3 regions of the Cellulosimicrobium sp. NPDC030954 genome follow, and region 2 is predicted to be linked to each of the others. Evidence: riboswitches for the same ligand, from Rfam matches in the RefSeq annotation. Region 2 holds a riboswitch; each other region holds the start of a gene.
What was found. A riboswitch is a leader RNA that binds a small molecule or an ion and turns the genes downstream of it on or off. The one in region 2 is predicted to bind S-adenosylmethionine.
Positions count from the first base shown of each region.

Region 1: it holds a riboswitch for S-adenosylmethionine, as region 2 does, so the genes downstream of both, ACZ402_RS13245 (methylenetetrahydrofolate reductase) here and ACZ402_RS01150 (aminotransferase class V-fold PLP-dependent enzyme) in region 2, are expected to answer to the same signal.
Region 3: it holds a riboswitch for S-adenosylmethionine, as region 2 does, so the genes downstream of both, ACZ402_RS11825 (hypothetical protein) here and ACZ402_RS01150 (aminotransferase class V-fold PLP-dependent enzyme) in region 2, are expected to answer to the same signal.

Region 1 is NZ_JBVIFN010000006.1:55,535-61,026, forward strand. It holds gene ACZ402_RS13220 (LytR/AlgR family response regulator transcription factor) at 1-625, shown strand, start outside; gene ACZ402_RS13225 (heavy metal transporter) at 751-1,182, shown strand; gene ACZ402_RS13230 (sodium/solute symporter) at 1,179-2,702, shown strand; gene ACZ402_RS13235 (hypothetical protein) at 2,772-3,035, opposite strand; gene ACZ402_RS13240 (hypothetical protein) at 3,131-3,445, shown strand; SAM riboswitch class I at 3,547-3,649, shown strand; gene ACZ402_RS13245 (methylenetetrahydrofolate reductase) at 3,813-4,808, shown strand; gene metE (5-methyltetrahydropteroyltriglutamate--homocysteine S-methyltransferase) at 4,841-5,492, shown strand, end outside.
Region 2 is NZ_JBVIFN010000001.1:270,404-275,895, forward strand. It holds gene ACZ402_RS01135 (O-succinylhomoserine sulfhydrylase) at 1-196, opposite strand, end outside; gene ACZ402_RS01140 (rhodanese-like domain-containing protein) at 193-672, opposite strand; gene ACZ402_RS01145 (hypothetical protein) at 938-1,519, shown strand; SAM riboswitch class IV at 1,565-1,680, shown strand; gene ACZ402_RS01150 (aminotransferase class V-fold PLP-dependent enzyme) at 1,716-3,152, shown strand; gene ACZ402_RS01155 (GNAT family N-acetyltransferase) at 3,344-3,991, shown strand; gene ACZ402_RS01160 (CsbD family protein) at 4,102-4,275, opposite strand; gene ACZ402_RS01165 (GNAT family N-acetyltransferase) at 4,367-5,032, shown strand; gene ACZ402_RS01170 (hypothetical protein) at 5,156-5,492, shown strand, end outside.
Region 3 is NZ_JBVIFN010000005.1:77,188-82,679, reverse strand. It holds gene ACZ402_RS11835 (3'-5' exonuclease) at 1-1,314, shown strand, start outside; gene ACZ402_RS11830 (nuclease-related domain-containing DEAD/DEAH box helicase) at 1,342-3,027, opposite strand; gene ACZ402_RS11825 (hypothetical protein) at 3,090-3,695, opposite strand; SAM riboswitch class IV at 3,762-3,877, opposite strand; gene ACZ402_RS11820 (hypothetical protein) at 3,889-4,743, opposite strand; gene ACZ402_RS11815 (hypothetical protein) at 4,983-5,492, opposite strand, start outside.

The DNA.
Region 1 (5,492 bases), on a different contig from region 2:
GTCGCGGTTCACCGACCGCCCCGCGGTCGTGTTCGTCACCGCCGACGAGGCCCGCGCGCTCGAGGCGTTCGACGTCGAGGCAGTCGACTACGTGCTCAAGCCCGTGCGCCGCGAGCGCCTGACCCGCGCCGTCGACCGGGTCGTGGAGCGCGTCGCGGACCGCGCCGGGCGCGGCGTCGGGGCCGGGGCCGGCGTCGGGACCGGCGGCGTGCCCGACGGCGGAGCCTCACCGTCCGTGAGCGCGGCCCCTCCCGCGCCGGCCGCCCGGCCGCGCGAGGCGCCGGAGGACGAGACGCTCGTCGTGACGGTCGGGACGACGACGCGCCTCGTCCGCCGCAGCGCGGTGCGGTGGGTCCAGGCGCAGGGCGACTACTCGCGGCTCGTCACGGACACCGAGCAGTTCCTCGTGCGCGAGCCGCTGTCCGACCTCGAGGAGCGCTGGGCGCCCGCCGGGTTCCTGCGCGTCCACCGGTCCTACCTCGTGGACCGGGCCGCCGTGACCGCGGCACGGTTCGGCGGGGCGCAGCCCGCGCTCGTCGTGGCGGGGCACGAGGTGCCGGTGAGCCGCCGCATGGTCCCGGCCGTGCGGGAGGCGCTGCTCGGCCCGCACCGGGGCCCGTCGTGAGCGGCCCGGACCCGTCGTCGGGCGCGGCCCCGACCGACGACGGACGCGCTCCCGCTCGAGAGACGCACCCCGAGGTGCATCCCCCGGCCCGGGGTGCAGCACCCGGCGAGGGTCGACCCGAGCGCGTGCGCGTCCGGTCGACCGATCCCCTGCCCGCCGGCGGACCCGCGGCCGGCGTCCCGGCGGGCGGGCCGCCGTCGGGCACGTCCACGGCCACCCCGCGTCGGCCCGAGGAGCCGGACGCCGCCGCGGCGCACTACACGCGCGGCCTCGTGCGGGCCCAGCTCCGGCTCGGGCTCGCGTGCGTGGTCTCGTTCCTCGCGGTCGTCGCGCTGCTCACGGTGACGATGAGCGCGGTGCCCGCGCTGGACTCCGTGGTGCTCCTCGGCGTCCCGCTCCCCTGGCTCGTGCACGCGTACGGGTTCTACCCCGTGATCGTCGCGTTCGCGGTCGTGTTCGCCGTCGCGGCGGCGCGCAACGAGCGCCGGTACCGCGCGCTCGCCGAGGGATCGGGCGGGTCCGTGGATCCCGCCCCCGACGAGGCGGGCGCCCCGTGAGCGCGCTGCCCCTCGTCGCGATCGGGCTGCTCCTGCTCGCGACGGGGCTCATCGGGTTCTACGGCCTGCGCATCTCGCGCACCACGAGCGACTTCTTCGTCGCGTCGCGCACGGTGCGGCCGGTGTGGAACGCGTCGGCGATCAGCGGCGAGTACCTGTCCGCGGGCACCTTCCTGGGCCTCTCGGGGCTCGTCCTGCTCTCGGGCGCCGAGGCGTTCTGGTTCCCCGTCGGGTACGCGGCCGGCTACCTGCTGGTCCTGCTGTTCGTCGCGGGCCCGCTGCGCCGCAGCGGCGCGTACACGATCCCCGACTTCGTCCACGCCCGGCTCGACTCCGTCGTCGCGCGCCGCGTCACGAGCGTGCTCGTGCTCGTCATCGGGTGGCTCTACGTGGTGCCGCAGCTCCACGGCGCGGCGCTCGTCATCACGAGCGTCGCGCCCGTCCCGCCGTGGGTCGGGTCGGTGGGGATCGCGGTCGTCGTGAGCGCCGTCGTCGCGGCGGGCGGCATGCGCTCCATCACGTTCGTCCAGGCGTTCCAGTTCTGGGTCAAGCTCACCGCGCTCGCGCTGCCCCTCGTGTTCGTGCTCATGGCGCTCGGCGGCGCGTTCGAGCCCGGGGGTGCCAGCGTGACCTTCGACCCCGCCGCCGTGTTCCCGCACGACGCCGGGCCCGGCGGCCTCGACGCGTACGCGACCGTGTCGCTCCTGCTCGCGCTGCTGCTCGGCACGACCGGCCTGCCGCACGTCCTCGTGCGCTTCTACACCTCGCCCGACGGCGGCTCGGCCCGCCGCACGACCGTCGTCGTGCTCGTGATGATCAGCGTGTTCTACATGGTGTCCAGCACGCTCGGGCTCGTCGCCCGGGTCGTCGCGCCCGACCTCGCGACGCCCGGCGTCGCGGACACCGTCGTGCTCACCCTGCCGACCCGCCTCGTCCCCGGGCTCGGCGGCGAGCTGCTCGCCGCGCTCGTCGTCGCCGGGGCGTTCGCCGCGTTCCTCGGCACGTCGTCGGGGCTGGTCGTGGCGCTCGCGGGCGTCGTGAGCCAGGACCTGTTCGGCGGGACCGTGCGCTCGTTCCGCTGGTCGGCGGTCGCGTGCACGCTCATCCCGCTCGCGTTCGCGCTCGTCACCATCCCGCAGGGGCTCGTGACGAGCGTCGGGACGGTGTTCGTGTTCGCCGCCTCCGCGCTGTCGCCGGTGATCCTGCTCGGCGTGTGGTGGCGCCGCCTCACCGCACGCGGCGCGGTGGCGGGGATGGTCGTGGGGTCCGTCCTGTGCGCGACGGCGCTGCTCGCCTCGTCCGCGCTCGTCGCCGCGGGCTACGGTGCCGGCCCGACCGGGGATGCAGCCGACGGCGTCCCCGGCGTCGTGCGTGCCCTGCTCGCCCAGCCCGCGGCGTGGACCATCCCGCTCGCGACCGCGACCGTCGTCGTCGTGTCGCTCCTCGACCGGCACGGCCCGCCCCTGCGCACCGACAGGTTCCTGCGGCGCCTGCACGTGCCGGAGCTCCGGCGTCGTTGACGACGGTGTGAAGCCTGAGATCTGTAGCGTGGAAAGCGTGAAATCTGTAGCGCAGGAGCCCTGACCTGGTCAGATCCAGCGCGCGCCGATCTCGTCGTGGAGCTGCTGGGTCTTCTGCACGCGCAGGACGCCGTCCTCGACCGCGGCCTCCAGGCCGACCTCCCGTGCGATCGCGACGATCGCGTCGCGCTGCTCCGGGTGGTCGTCGGCGTCGCCGCCGTCCCACAGCTCGAGCCACCGGTCGGTGGGGTCGTCGCTGCCGCAGTCGGCCCACACCCGGCAGATCCGGTCGAGCTCGTCCTGGGTCATCGGGCGGGTCGGGGTGGCGTACACGCGGGCTCCTCGGTTCGTCGCTGTCTGAGGCTGTCGGCTCACCGTAACCACTGCCGGCGGGCCAAGTACGCACCACGGAGGTATGGTCCGATCGCATGCAGCCGATGCCTTCCGCCGAGATGGTCTCGCTCATCTCCTTCCTCGCCGCTCTGCTGATCTTCTTCAGCATCGACGTGCGGACCCGAGACACGCAGGATGACGCTCCCTGGCACAGCCACCTGTTCTCGTGGTCGTCGCGCCTGGGCGGGGTCTCGACGGCCCTGGCCCTCTCGCTGGGCTGGATCGATCTCTTCCTTCCGGACGAGGACAGCCCGATCCACGTCGCGTTCGTGGCGGTCCCCGGGACGCTGGGTGTCGTGTGCGCGATCGTCCTGGGCGTCGAGATGCTGTGGCAGCGAGATCGCACCTGAGCGAGCCTGGTGGCGCGGTCCGTCCGACACGGGGACCGATGTCGCCCGTCTCAGCAAGCGGTCACTCTCGACCGCATGTCGGATGGGTCGTAGGATCGTGCCAACCATCCAGAGCGGTCGAGAGTCCTGGCTCGACGACACCGCAGCAACCCGCCGACGGAAGCCTCCCGAGGACAAAGGTGCTAACGCCAGGGTCGATGGAGCGACTAATGGTCTCAGAGGCATCCTTCGCGCACCGTCCGGGCAGCACGTGCCCGACGGCGGTCGCGCACGCACGCACCCCGGGCGAGGCGACGTCGTGAGCGTCGCGGACGCCGTCGGGCAGGCCCACGGCGGGGCGGCACGGCCGACGGTCTCGTTCGAGCTCATGCCCCCGCGGCGCCCGGACGCGGCGCCCAAGTTCTGGGAGACGGCACGCCGTCTCGTCGCGACGCACCCCGACTTCGTGTCCGTGACGTACGGGGCGGCGGGCACCGACCGTGCGACGGCTCGCCAGGTCGTCGGGCGGCTGCTCCAGGGCACGCCCGTGCTGCCGATCGCGCACCTCACGTGCGTCGGGGCGTCGCGCGAGGACGTCGAGGAGGTCATCTCCGACTTCCTCGACGAGGGCGTGCGCAGCTTCCTCGCGCTGCGGGGCGACCCGCCGCGCGACCAGCCGGACTGGCAGCCGGCGCCCGACGGCGTGCGGTCGTCGACCGAGCTCGTCGCGCTCCTGCGCGAGGTCGAGGCATCGCGCTGCGCGGCCGACCCGGCCGCGGCGCTGCGCGGCGCGGCCCGGCCGCTGACGATCGCCGTCGCGACGTTCTGCGACGGCAACCCCGCCGCCGGCACGACGCGCACGCAGGAGGTGCGCCGCCTGTGGCAGAAGCAGCAGGCCGGCGCGAGCTTCGCGATCACGCAGCTCTTCTACGACGCGTCGTCGTACACCGACTTCGTCGCCGAGGCCCGCGCGGCCGGCGTGACGATCCCCATCCTCGCCGGGCTGCTGCCCACGACGGAGCCCGCGCGGCTCCGCCGCGTCGAGGAGCTCACGGGCGTGCGCGCGCCCCAGCACCTGCTGGACGCGCTCGACGCCCTGCCCGACCCGGAGGCGCAGCACGCCTACGGGATCGCGTACTCGGTCGACCTCGCGCAGCGCGTCCTCGACGCGGGTGCGCCCGGTCTGCACGTGTACACGTTCAACAAGCACCGCGCCGCTCTTGACCTGCTCGAGGGTGTCCGCCTCGGCGGCGGGTCGGCCGGGACGGGAGGCAGCGCCAGCGCTGCCGCCGCCCCGCTCGTCCCGGACCTGGCCAGCGGGCCGTGGGTCACCGGCACCTCCCTGCCCACGACGAGCGCCGCCACGCACGGCACGCCCGTCTGACCGGTCCTCCGGACCAGCAAGAGGTTTCGATCATGACCACTTCCGTACCCTCCCCTACCCAGATCCAGGCCGGCTTCCCCGCCGGCACCGTGCTCGGCTACCCCCGCATCGGGCGTCGCCGCGAGCTCAAGAAGGCCGTCGAGGCGTTCTGGGCCGGGCGCACGAGCGCCGACGAGCTCGAGGCCACGGCCCGCGAGCTGCGCCTCGCGACCGCGCGCCGGCTCGTGGACCTCGGCCTCGGTGCCGACGACGCGGCGGTCCCCGGGTCGTTCTCCTTCTACGACCAGGTGCTCGACGTCGCCGCCTCGCTCGGCGCGGTCCCGTCGCGGTTCGCGTCGCTCACCGACGACGCCGGCCGCCTCGACCTCGCGGGCTACTTCACCGTCGCGCGCGGCCAGGGCGACGACGCCCCGCTCGAGATGACCAAGTGGTTCGACACCAACTACCACTACCTCGTGCCCGAGATCGGCCCGGACACCCCGATCCGGTTCGTCGACGACCGCATCGTGCGCGAGTTCGTCGAGGCCAAGGAGGCCGGCGTCGTGACGCGGCCCGTCGTCGTCGGGCCGGTGACGTTCCTCGCGCTCTCGAAGGCCGCCGAAGACGCCCCCTCGGGCTACTCGCCCCTCGACCGCCTGGACGACGTCGTCGCCGCCTACGCCGACCTGCTGCGCGCGCTCGCCG
Region 2 (5,492 bases):
CGATCTCGCCCTTGAACGCGGCCTCCGCGTCGGACGCGCGGTCGTACGTGTACCCCTGCGTGAGGAACAGCGCCTCGGACGTCTCCTGGAACTCCGTCCGGTGGTGCCCGCCGCGCACGGCGAGCGTCGCGGCGCGCGCGCTCGCGGGCAGGGGCTTGCGGCCCGAGCCGCCGGGGACGGGCTGCGCGGCGCTCACCGGGCGGCCTCGTCGTAGGTCGTGGTGGGCAGGCCGCGGACCTTCCAGCCCTCGACGTCGCGCAGGCCCGAGAAGCCCTGGGCGCCCTCGAAGCCCTCGAGCACGTTGTACGACGGCCCGAGCCCGGCGGCCGTGGCCGCGCGCGCCGCGCCGATCGAGCGCTGGCCCGAGCGGCACAGGAACACGACCGGACGCTCGTCGCCGGGCGCCAGGCCGGCCTCGACGAGCCGGTCCACGAAGCGGGGGTTGGGACCGGCCGGGGTCACCCACTCGTCGAAGACGACCTCGCGGCCGAGGTCCGTGGCGTCGGGCACGCCGATCGTGCGCCACTCGCCCTCGGTGCGGACGTCGACGAGCACCGCGCGCTCGTCGCTCGTCAGCAGGTCCCACGCCTGCTGCGGGGTGATGTCGCCGGCGTAGCCGACGGCGGGTCGGGCGTCGGGTACGGCCGACGTCTGCTGGGACCGGTCGCTCATGAGTCCTCCTCCATCGATCGTGGCAGTAGCACCCTGCGCCCGGCCGCCTCGCGACGGACCGGGGGGTTGCTGCGGCGTCGACGTGCCACGTCACTCGGCCGCTCCGGATGGTTGGCACGGATCGTACGCCACGCGTCCGACGCGCGGAACGCCTGTCTCGGCGAGCGGCCCCGAGCGAGGTGCCCGACGTCGGACGGTCGCGCTAGCGTGGCAGCGCGCCCGGGCGGGGGTCCCGGGGGCAGGACGACGGGCAGGGGGGAACCGGATGCGGACCGGCCGGGGACGGGTTCTGGGTGCGGTCGTGGTGGCGGGCGTCGTCGCCGCGGGCGCCTGGCTCTGGGTGGCGACCGGCGACGAGGAGCCGCCGCCGCGCGTGGCGAGCGTCCGTCTCGCGGAGGACGACGTCCTCGACGCCCACGGGAGGGCGCGCATCGTCCTGGTCGAGCCGGACGTCGGCTCCGCGCCGCCGCCATCGCCCCGACCGGTGCCCGCCGACGTGGCGACCGGGGGCGAGCCGGTCGACCTCGCAGAGCTCGCCGTCGGTGGGTACGAGGGGTGGTGGAGCGGCGACGGCGACGGCGCAGCCTGCGACGCGTACGCCGACGCCCACCCCGAGGTGGTCCTGGTGAGCACGCGGTCGGGGGAGCCGGTCGAGGCGTTCGTGAACGGGACGAGGCTCCAGGGCGTCCCGTACGGCGCGCTCGGAGAACCCGCGGACTGGCCGCCCGACTCCGTCGTCGTGCTCGACGCGCGGACCGGCGAGGTGCTCGACGCGTTCGAGGTCGACGAGTCCGGCTGGCGCCTCGACCTGCCCGTGAGCTGTGTCCCGCCATCCGAGACGCCTTGACCACCGGTTGACACGCCCGGGCCGCCGCGCACATGCTGGGACGCAGGTCATGAGTGCCAGCGTGAAACCCCGGTTTGCTGGCCGGCAACCCTCCTCTCGCGGCGGGGTGCCCCGGGTGACGACCAGGCCGCACGCCGACCGGCGCGTGGCAAGCGCGGGGATCACCGTCCCCGGACCGCCCTCGGAGGACTGTGCCATGACCGCTCTCGCCGACGTCTCGTGTCCGACCGACCTCCCGACGGCGCCTGACCTCGCGGCGGTCGCCGGCGCGCCCGCGCTTCTGCCCGTCGTCGGCGCGGACACGCTCGTGCCGCTCGTCGACGGCCGCAGCGTCCCGTACGCGAACCTCGACGTCGCGGCGTCGGCCCCGGCGCTGCGCTCCGTCGCGGACCGCGTGACCGAGGTGCTGCCGCTCTACGCGAGCGTGCACCGCGGCGCCGGGTACCTGTCGCAGGTCTCGACCGCGCTCTACGAGGCGTCGCGCCGCGCGATCGGCGCGTTCGTCGGCGCGCGCGCCGACGACGTCACCGTCGTCACACGCAACACGACCGACTCGCTCAACCTGCTCGCGGGCTGCGTCCCGGCGAACGCGGACGGGACGCCCGGGCGCGTGCTCGTCCTCGACGTCGAGCACCACGCGAACCTGCTGCCGTGGCAGCGTGCTGGCGGCGCGACGGTCCTCGCCGGCGGCGCGTCCGTCGCGGAGACGTTGTCCGGCCTGCGCACCGAGCTCGCGCGCTTCCCGTACGCGCTCGTCGCCGTGACCGGTGCGTCGAACGTCACGGGCGAGTCGCTGCCCGTCGCGGACGTCGTGCGGGTCGCGCACGACGCCGGGGCGCGCGTCGTCCTCGACGGCGCCCAGCTCGTCCCGCACCGCGGGTTCTCCCTCGCGGACTCCGGGGTCGACTACGTCGCGTTCTCCGGCCACAAGACGTACGCGCCGTTCGGCGCGGGCGCGCTCGTGGGCCGCCGCGACTGGCTCGACGCGGGGACCCCCTACCTCGCCGGGGGCGGCGCGGTGCGGCAGGTCGCCGTCACCGGCACGCAGTGGCAGACGGCGCCCGCGCGCCACGAGGCCGGGTCGCCGAACGTCGTGGGCGCCGCCGCGCTCGCGGCCGCGTGCGACGCGCTCGCGGCGCTCGACCCGGCCGACCTCCACGCCCACGAGGCGACGCTCCGCGCCGCGCTCGTCGCGGGCCTCGAGGCGGTCCCGGGCGTGCGCGTCGTGCGGGTCTGGGAGGACGCCGTCGACCCGGTCGGCGTCGTCACGTTCTCCGTCGAGGGTCACGACCCGGGCCTCGTCGCCGCGTACCTCTCCGCCGAGCACGGCATCGGCGTGCGCGACGGTCGCTTCTGCGCCCACCCGCTGCTCGCACGCCTCGGGTACGACGCGGGCGCGATCCGCGCGTCCGTCGGCGTCGGGACGACGGGCGCGGACGTCGTCCGCCTCGTCGAGGCCGTGCGGTCGTACGTGGAACAGGGCCCGGCGACGCGCTACGAGGTCGTCGACGGCTGCTGGGCCGTCGCCGACGACCCGCGCCCGGTACCGGCGGGCTCGGGCCTGGAAGGCCTCTTCGCCACCGCCGCGGCGGGCTTCCTCGCCGACGCGGCGGGGTGCGGCCCCGCCGCATGACCGCGAGATAGCGACCTCCCGCCGAGGTAGCGACGTGCAGCCCTGTCGAGGCACCGGAGGTCGCTACCTCGGCCGGGCGTCGCTCTCTCGCGGGCGCTCGGGCGTCCGTTCACCAGGCCGTCGACGAGCGTTGTCCACCGTGTTGCCGGAGCCTCTTGGCGGCGTCGTCCGCGTGTGCTCTGATATGCGCTGTGCTGCACGACGTCGTCCTCTCGGGGCACGGATTCCGCCTGGAACCGCTGGCCCTGGAGCACGCTGAGACACTGGCCGGCCTCGTCGACGAGGCGATGTGGTCAGGCATGAGCATCCCCATGCCCTTCGGGGTCGCGGGGATGGCCGAGCTGGTGGCCGCGACGCGCGCCGCGCCCGACCTGACGGGCTTCGTCGTGCGCGCCACCGGCCCCGACGGGGCCCCGGGCGACGTGCTCGGCAGCACGGCGTTCCGCGACCTGTCGCTCGTCGACCGCCGGGTCGAGGTCGGCCGGACGTTCTACGCCCGCTCGACGTGGGGGAGCCTCGTCAACCCCGTGACCAAGTGGCTGCTGCTGCGGCACGCGTTCGAGACGTGGGACGTGCACCGCGTCGGCTTCCGCGTCGACACGCGCAACACCCGCTCGCTCGGGGCCATGCGCCGGCTCGGGGCGTACGAGGAGGGCGTCATGCGCGGCCACCGCACCGCGCCGGACGGGACGCGCGCCGACTCCGTGATGTTCTCGATCCTCGCGCCCGAGTGGCCCACCGTCGAGGTCGGTCTCCTGGAGCGGATCAACGCGCCGCGCGTCGTGCCCGTGCTCGCCCCGGCGCACCCGGTGGCCTCGCTGCCGCTCGCCGCGTCGTAGGCCCGTCGCCGGACGCCCGTGCCGGACGGCGGTCCCGGGACCGGGCGGACCCGGGACGCCGCGAGGGCCCCGCCGGAGCGGGGCCCTCGCGAGCAGGTCAGGGGCAGGGACTAGCGGTCGAACGCGTCCTTGACGTCGTCGCCCGCCTGCTTGACGTCGGCCTTCGCCTGGTCCTTCTTGCCCTCGGCCTCGAGCCGCTCGTTGTCCGTGAGCTTGCCCGCGCCCTCCTTGAGCTTGCCGCCCGCCTCCTCGGCGGCGTGCTTGGCCTTGTCTCCGAGTCCCATGACTGCTCCTCTCGTCGGTACTCGTCGACCGTAGGCACGGCCCCGTTCGCTCGCACGCGGTCGGGTACCCACGGTGTGGTGGGATGTGCGGGTGCAGCACGAGACCACCCTCGAAGGCTTCGGCGTCCGCCTCGTCCCGCTCGACGACAGCCACGCTCCCGCGCTCGGCGCGCTCGTCGACGACGGCATCTGGGCCGGCATGTCCAGCCGCGTGCCGAGCGGGACGGACGCGATGACCCGGTACGTCAGCGACGCCGTCGCCGCCCCCGGCCGGCTCGCGTTCGCGGTCGTCGGCTCGGGGTCGAGTGCCGCGTCGGACGGCGCGCCCGACGGCGCCGACGTCGTCCGCGGGTCGACGTCCCTCTACGAGTGGGTGCCCTCCCAGGGCCGGATCGAGCTCGGCTCGACGTTCTACGCGCGCGAGTGGTGGGGCGGCGTGACGAACCCGGCGTGCAAGTACCTGCTGCTGCGGCACGCGTTCGAGGACCTCGGCGTCGCGCGCGTCGCGCTGCGGGCCGACGCGCGCAACAGCCGCTCGATCGGGGCGATCCGGCGCCTGGGCGCCGTGCCCGAGGGCGTGCTCCGCAGCCACCGTGTCGCGCCCGACGGGTCGCGCCAGGACACGGCCTACTTCTCGATCCTCCTCGACGAGTGGCCCACCGTCCGCGACGGCCTGCTCGCGCGCCTCGACGCGCTCGCGGGCACCGCGCCGACGGAGCCTGTGGACAACGGTTCGGGGCGGCCCGTGCGCCGCTAGCGTGCGACGCGCCCCGGGCATCGGGGCCGTCGACGAAGGGGGCCGCACGCCATGTACCACGAACCGCCCGAGCCCGTCTGGGACTGGCAGAAGAGGCGGCGACCGCGGCCACGCGCCCCACGGGTGCGCGCCGATCTGCCGCCCGCTCCGTGGTCGGTCGACCGCGCCGGGACCGTCACCGTGAACTTCGGGCTCGCCGTGCTCGCGTGCTCGGGGGTCTCCTTCGCGATGCTCCTCGTGACCTCGCTCCTCGGTTCCGTGTGGGACCAGCCGTCGCCGGACGGCGTGCTCTGGCTCGTCCTGGGTGTCGGAGCGCTCGCACTCGTGCGGATGGTGCTGGGCGGGATGGTGACGAGCGCCTGGAGCGCCCGATGGCTGCTCGTCGGCTCCGGCGCCGTCAGCGGCGCCATGAATCTCGGCGCCCTCGCGGGGAGCCTGCTGCTGGTCCCCGTCGCGAGCT
Region 3 (5,492 bases), on a different contig from region 2:
TCGTCACTGGAGGAGACCCTCCGGCTCCTCGACCCGACGCTCCCGATCGCGAAGAACCTCGGGGACCCCGGGGTGTACGTCGCCGGTGTCGACGCGCTCTCCCGCCGCGTGATCGCGAAGGCCGAGGACGTCCACGTCGCGTCGGCCGCCTGGGGCGAGACGGTCGCGTCCGTCCTCGGCCCGCGCTCGCCCTACGTCCTCGACCTCACCCCGGCCGCCCGGTGGGAGGCGGCACTCGCGTCCGTCGGCGCCGACCTCGCACCTGAGCTGCGGAGCCAGGCGTTCCTCCAGGCCGAGTACACGACGATCGTCGTCCCCCACCGCATCACGACACGGGACGAGTACCTGCGCGTCCGTCGCCCGGGACGCGGCGTCGCGCTGAGCAGGGTCCAGCGCATGGCCGTGTGGCGCGTCGTCGAGGCCTACCGCGCGTCCGCGGACGCCGCGGGATCGACCGACTGGGACGAGAAGGCGATGGTCGCCGCGACGCACCTCGACGCCCAGGCCGCGGCCGGGGTGCCGCGCGTCGCGGACCACGTCCTCGTCGACGAGGCGCAGGACCTCGCACCCGCCCGCCTCGTCTTCCTGCGGGCACTCGTCGCCCAGGGACCGGACGACCTCTTCCTCGCCGAGGACTCGCAGCAGCGCATCTACGGGCAGAAGGTCGTGCTGTCCCGGTACGGGATCAACATCGTCGGCAGGTCCCGGCGCCTCACCCTCAACTACCGCACGACCGCACAGGTGCTGCGCTACGCCGTCGGCGTGCTGGCCGGGGAGGACTGGATCGACATGGAGGCGGGAGACGCGGCCGCCACCGGCTACCGATCCGCGCGGTCCGGGCCCGCGCCCCGAGAGGTCCGGGCGTCCTCGCTCCTCGACGAGTACGAACAGGCTGCCGAGCTCGTCCGCGGCTGGCGCGACGCCGGGGACGCCCCCGAGACGATCGGCGTGCTCGTCCGCACCAAGAACACCGGCGACAAGGTCGTCCACGCGCTGAGCGAGCGCGGCGTCAAGGCGAAGTTCATCCAGGACGACGCCGCGACCGGGACCGGGAGCGTGCTCGTCATGACCATGCACCGCTCCAAGGGCATGGAGTTCAAGCGCGTCATCCTGTTCGGCGTCTCGTCGGACGAGCAGGGCTGGGGCTACGGGTTGTCGGCCCTGCCGGAGGCCGATCGCGCCGACGGCGAGCTGCGCGAGAGGTCCCTGCTCTACGTCGCGGCGACCCGTGCACGCGACGAGCTGGTAGTCCTGTGGAACGGTCGCCGCAGCGACCTGCTCCCCGCCCACGCCGAGGCGGCAACCGTCTCCTGACCGTTTCCCGGCCGGGGGCGGGCGCCGTCAGGCGTCCGCCCCCGACCCGACGGGTGCCCAGGCCTCCGCTTCCGTGAGCCGTCGTCGCACGGCCTCTCCCCCGACGCCCTCGATCCACGACCGGTCGCCGACGACGACGAGCAGCGAGCGGGCGCGTGACAGGCCGGTGTAGAGCATCTCGCGGGCTCGCGCCTCGTCCCGCACGCCGTTGACGGACAGGACGACCGCAGGGCGTTCGAGGCCCTTGAACCCGAGGACGTGCCCGAAGAACACGTCGTCCTCCGCGAAGAACGCGTCCCAGTAGGCGGCGTACCCGCCGAGGGTGACCTCGTTGACCTGGGCGGGGTGGCGCCGGCCCGTGGCCAGGAGCGCGACCTGGCCGGGGTTCCACCCTTCGTCGAGCAGCGCTTCGACGGCGTCGTCGGCGGCTTCCACGGCTGCGGCGGCGGGCACGTCGACGATCCGTACGCGGGGGCCGTTCATCCCTCGTGGGGTGAGGGTGTCGGGTGAGAGCGCGCCGAACACCTGGGCGATCTGCTTCGTGGAGCGCAGGTTCTCGCGCAGTGTCACGGGGACGAGCTGGAGCGGTACGTCGGCGGCGCGGGGGAAGACCCGTTGCGCGTCGTCGAGGAAGACGTAGAGGCCTCCCTCGTCCGGGTCGCGCAGGCACCGCAGGAGCGACGGCCACCAGAGGTCGCCGAAGTCCTGCGCCTCGTCCACGACGACGGCGTCGAACAGGTCCGTCGACGGACGCTCGCCCGCGAGCCGGCCGAGCTCGGTCGGCAGGTGCCGCTCCCAGTAGTCCGGGTCGTCGTCGGCGCCGCGCTCGGCGCCCCAGCTCAGCGGCAGGTCGTGGAACAGTCCCACGTAGGCGGGACGGTCGCGCGCCGGCCACGTCTGGGTGACGCGTTCGAGGTAGCGCCCGAGCCCCCGCGAGTAGCAGAGCAGGGCGACGCGCTCACCCGCCCGCGCACGCCGGCGCGCCTGCTCGAGCGCGAGCCACGTCTTGCCCGCCCCCGCGCCGCCGACGACCCTCATCCGGCGCACCTCGGAGAGCGCGTCGAGCACGCGGGCCTGGTCGCGGGTCATCTGCTCCAGGCGCGTCTCGTGCTCCAGGGCGAGCGACAGGTGCTCCGTCTGGCTGGGGAAGCCACCGGCGAGCGAGTCCACGAGGGCGGGGACGTCGTCGACCGCGAGCCCGGCATGGCCCTGGCCGTGCCGCTCGACGGCGCGCTTCACCCGCTCGGCGACGCCGCCCGACCGCTCCAGGTCGCCGCGGTCCACGAGCATGTCCCGCGGAAGGTCGACCGTCTCCCAGTCGCGCGGGACGTACCGGTGCGGGAACGCCACGAGGTGCGCGGTGCGCGCCTCTGCGGCCCACAGGTCGCGACGGCGCAGCAGGGCCTGCAGCGCGTGCCGAGCACCCTGGACCTGGCGCACCGGGTCGATGCGGTGCCGCCGGGGACCGTTGCCCTGGAACCAGGTGCCGTCGACCCGGTCGATGTGCCCGCCCTTGACCTCGATCGCGGCGAGCCCGACCCCTGGCCAGGCGACGAGGACGTCGATCTCGTACTCCTGCTCGTCCTCCTGCACGTGCACCCCGTGGAACAGCACGACGTCGTCGGGGAGCTGTTCGCGCAGCGCGTCCCACACGGCGCGCTCGGCGCCGCCGTCGTCGGGGAACGTCGGGTCGGGCGGGAACGCGAGCGGCATGTGCCGTTCGTACCGCACCGTGCCGACGACGTCACGGGTCTGACGACCTGCGGTCTCCCGCGTCACGGGATTTCACCCGCTGCGACGGCCACGGGGCTCGCGGGGTGCACGGCCCGTGCCCACGCGAGGAACGCGGCGCGGCGGGACACGGAGTCCGGCCCGCCGCCACCGCGGGTGCGCCAGTGGTCGAGTCGCGCAAAGTGCCGCACCGTCATGGGTGGCTGGGGCTCGACCCGGCGGTCGGGCTTCCTGTCCCAGAACGGTGCGTTCGTGTCGAGCTCGACGACGCCGAGGCCGCTCTCGCGCGCGCGCCGCCACCGCGTCGGGAACACGAGCGTGACGTAGGCCTCCATGCGCCGCAGCGTCTGGTGGTCCTGCGTGATCCCGGTCAGGGGTTCGGCACCGAGCGACGTGGCGATCGCGGCGTCGATCTTCTGGCACGCGTCGCACACGCGCCGCTCGATGTGGAAGCGGCTCGTCATCTGGACGCGTTCGCTCAGGCAGACGTGGCAGAGACGCAGGAACGGGTTGAACGAGCACCCGCGCGACGGGACCGGGCGCGGGTGCCCGGTGTGGACCGGGCACACGAGGTGCCCCTCGTCGCTCACGAGCAGCTGGCACGGGTCGTCGGTACGGACCCACAGGGTCATGGTCGGGGTCGGGTTCATCGGAGCAGCCCTTCGGTCAGGGCCGACGGCACCCGGGCGCGCAGCAACGCACCGAGGCGGACGTCGACCTCGCACTTCCCTGACCGTTCGGCCAGGGCCGGTCTTCCTCCTGGGGCACCGTGCGCGAGGGGCGCGGTTGCCGGACCGGCACGCGGAGGGCGTCTCGCCGGTCACTCGTGACCTGGGCAGATGTCTACCTCACCCGCTGATCGGACGCAACCTCGCTCCCCGGGCTGGCCGGGCCGTGCACCGGCCGGAGCGGCTCCAGACCGGGGTGATCTCTCAGCGCCTGCTCACCGTGCGTCCTGTACAGGGTCATCACCGCGGCGAAGGGGGCGTGGTCGCCGGTGAGCAAGAGCGGCTCGGTCGAGGAGAACTGGCAGACGAGGGCCCACCCGCCGGGTTCGGGGAACACCGCCGTCATCGCGGAGTAGTCGAACGACAGCCATCGCCCATGCACCTGGACCAGCAGCCGGTGGTTGCTCACGACGAGCCGGGAGACGCAGCGCTCACGCCACTGCTCTCGGGCCTGCGCCTGGGCGGCGCTGCGCTCGGCGGCGTTGGCGATCGCCGTCACGGCAAGGCCGGTGAGGACGAACGACGGCCGCCCGTAGTAGAACCCCGACGTCTGCGTGTAGCTGACAGTCGTCCCGTAGTAGCGCGCGTACCCGGCGGGCACGTCGCAGAAGAACTCCTCGCCCGCGTACGGGACGACGTCCCACACCCGCAGCGTGGGCGGAACCTCCCGCGCGAGGAGATGCCGGTGCAGGCCCTGGGCGTTCGCCCACGCGTGCGCGGCGGCGTCGCGCCGGCCGATCTCGGCACGCTCGGTCGCAGAGAACCGACCGCGGCTGCGCCGGTGCTCCCGGAATGTCCTGGCGCCCTTTGCGATCGCGACAGCGAGCAGGGCGACCGGCCCGAGGAACGCCACGGCGACCACCAGGAGCACGAGGAACGCCCACGCCCCGTGGTAGAGCTCGTGCCGGTTGAGCGCGTCGAGGGCGAGGACGCAAGCGAGGAACACGGCGGGTGCGGCGACGAGCGGCACGACCCATCGTGCGTGCCGCCGGACTCGTCCCGCCCTCGCCGCCGCGCGCGGATCCTCCATGAAGCAGCCCCCTGCTCACGTCGTGCGTCGGGTACTCACCCGCCGTCTCTGGAGGCACGGTAGTCGACTCTCTGAAGGCAGGGAGTCGACGACCGCGTCGTCTCGCCTCGGCGGCCCACAGCCGGAGCTGCACCGCAGGACGGGCCGCACCTCGCGGCCCGTCCCACGGCGTCGGACCTTCAGCGCGCGACGACGGCGCCTCCCAGCGGGCCTGCCGTGGGCTGGATCTCGCGCGCGTAGCAGTAGAACCCGGGCACGCGCGCTCCGGACCGGAACGTCACCTTGTTGAGCTGGCCACTCTGGCTCGCGATGACGGTCCACGGGAGAGGTCCACCCGCGGCCGCATCCACGAGCTGCTGCAGCGCCGCGCGCGACGAGTCCGCGTTGAGGTAGACCGGCACGCCGCGCACGGTCGCCCAGACGACGGCGCGTCCACCGAACGTCCCCACGTCGGCCAGCGTCGGCGCGCCCGTCGCGAGCACCGACCGCACGTGCTCCAGCAGGTGCGGCTCGTCGAACGGGTCGTCCTTCGTCCCGCGCGGGGCGGGCCGCACCGGTGCGGGCACAGGGCTGCGACGACCGGTCGGAGTGCTCGCGCGCCCCGGCGCGGAGCCACCTGCCGCCGCACGGTCCGCCTCGGTGTACGCGGCGTGCTGGTCGCGCGCGGCAGCGGGCGCCGCGCCGGCCCA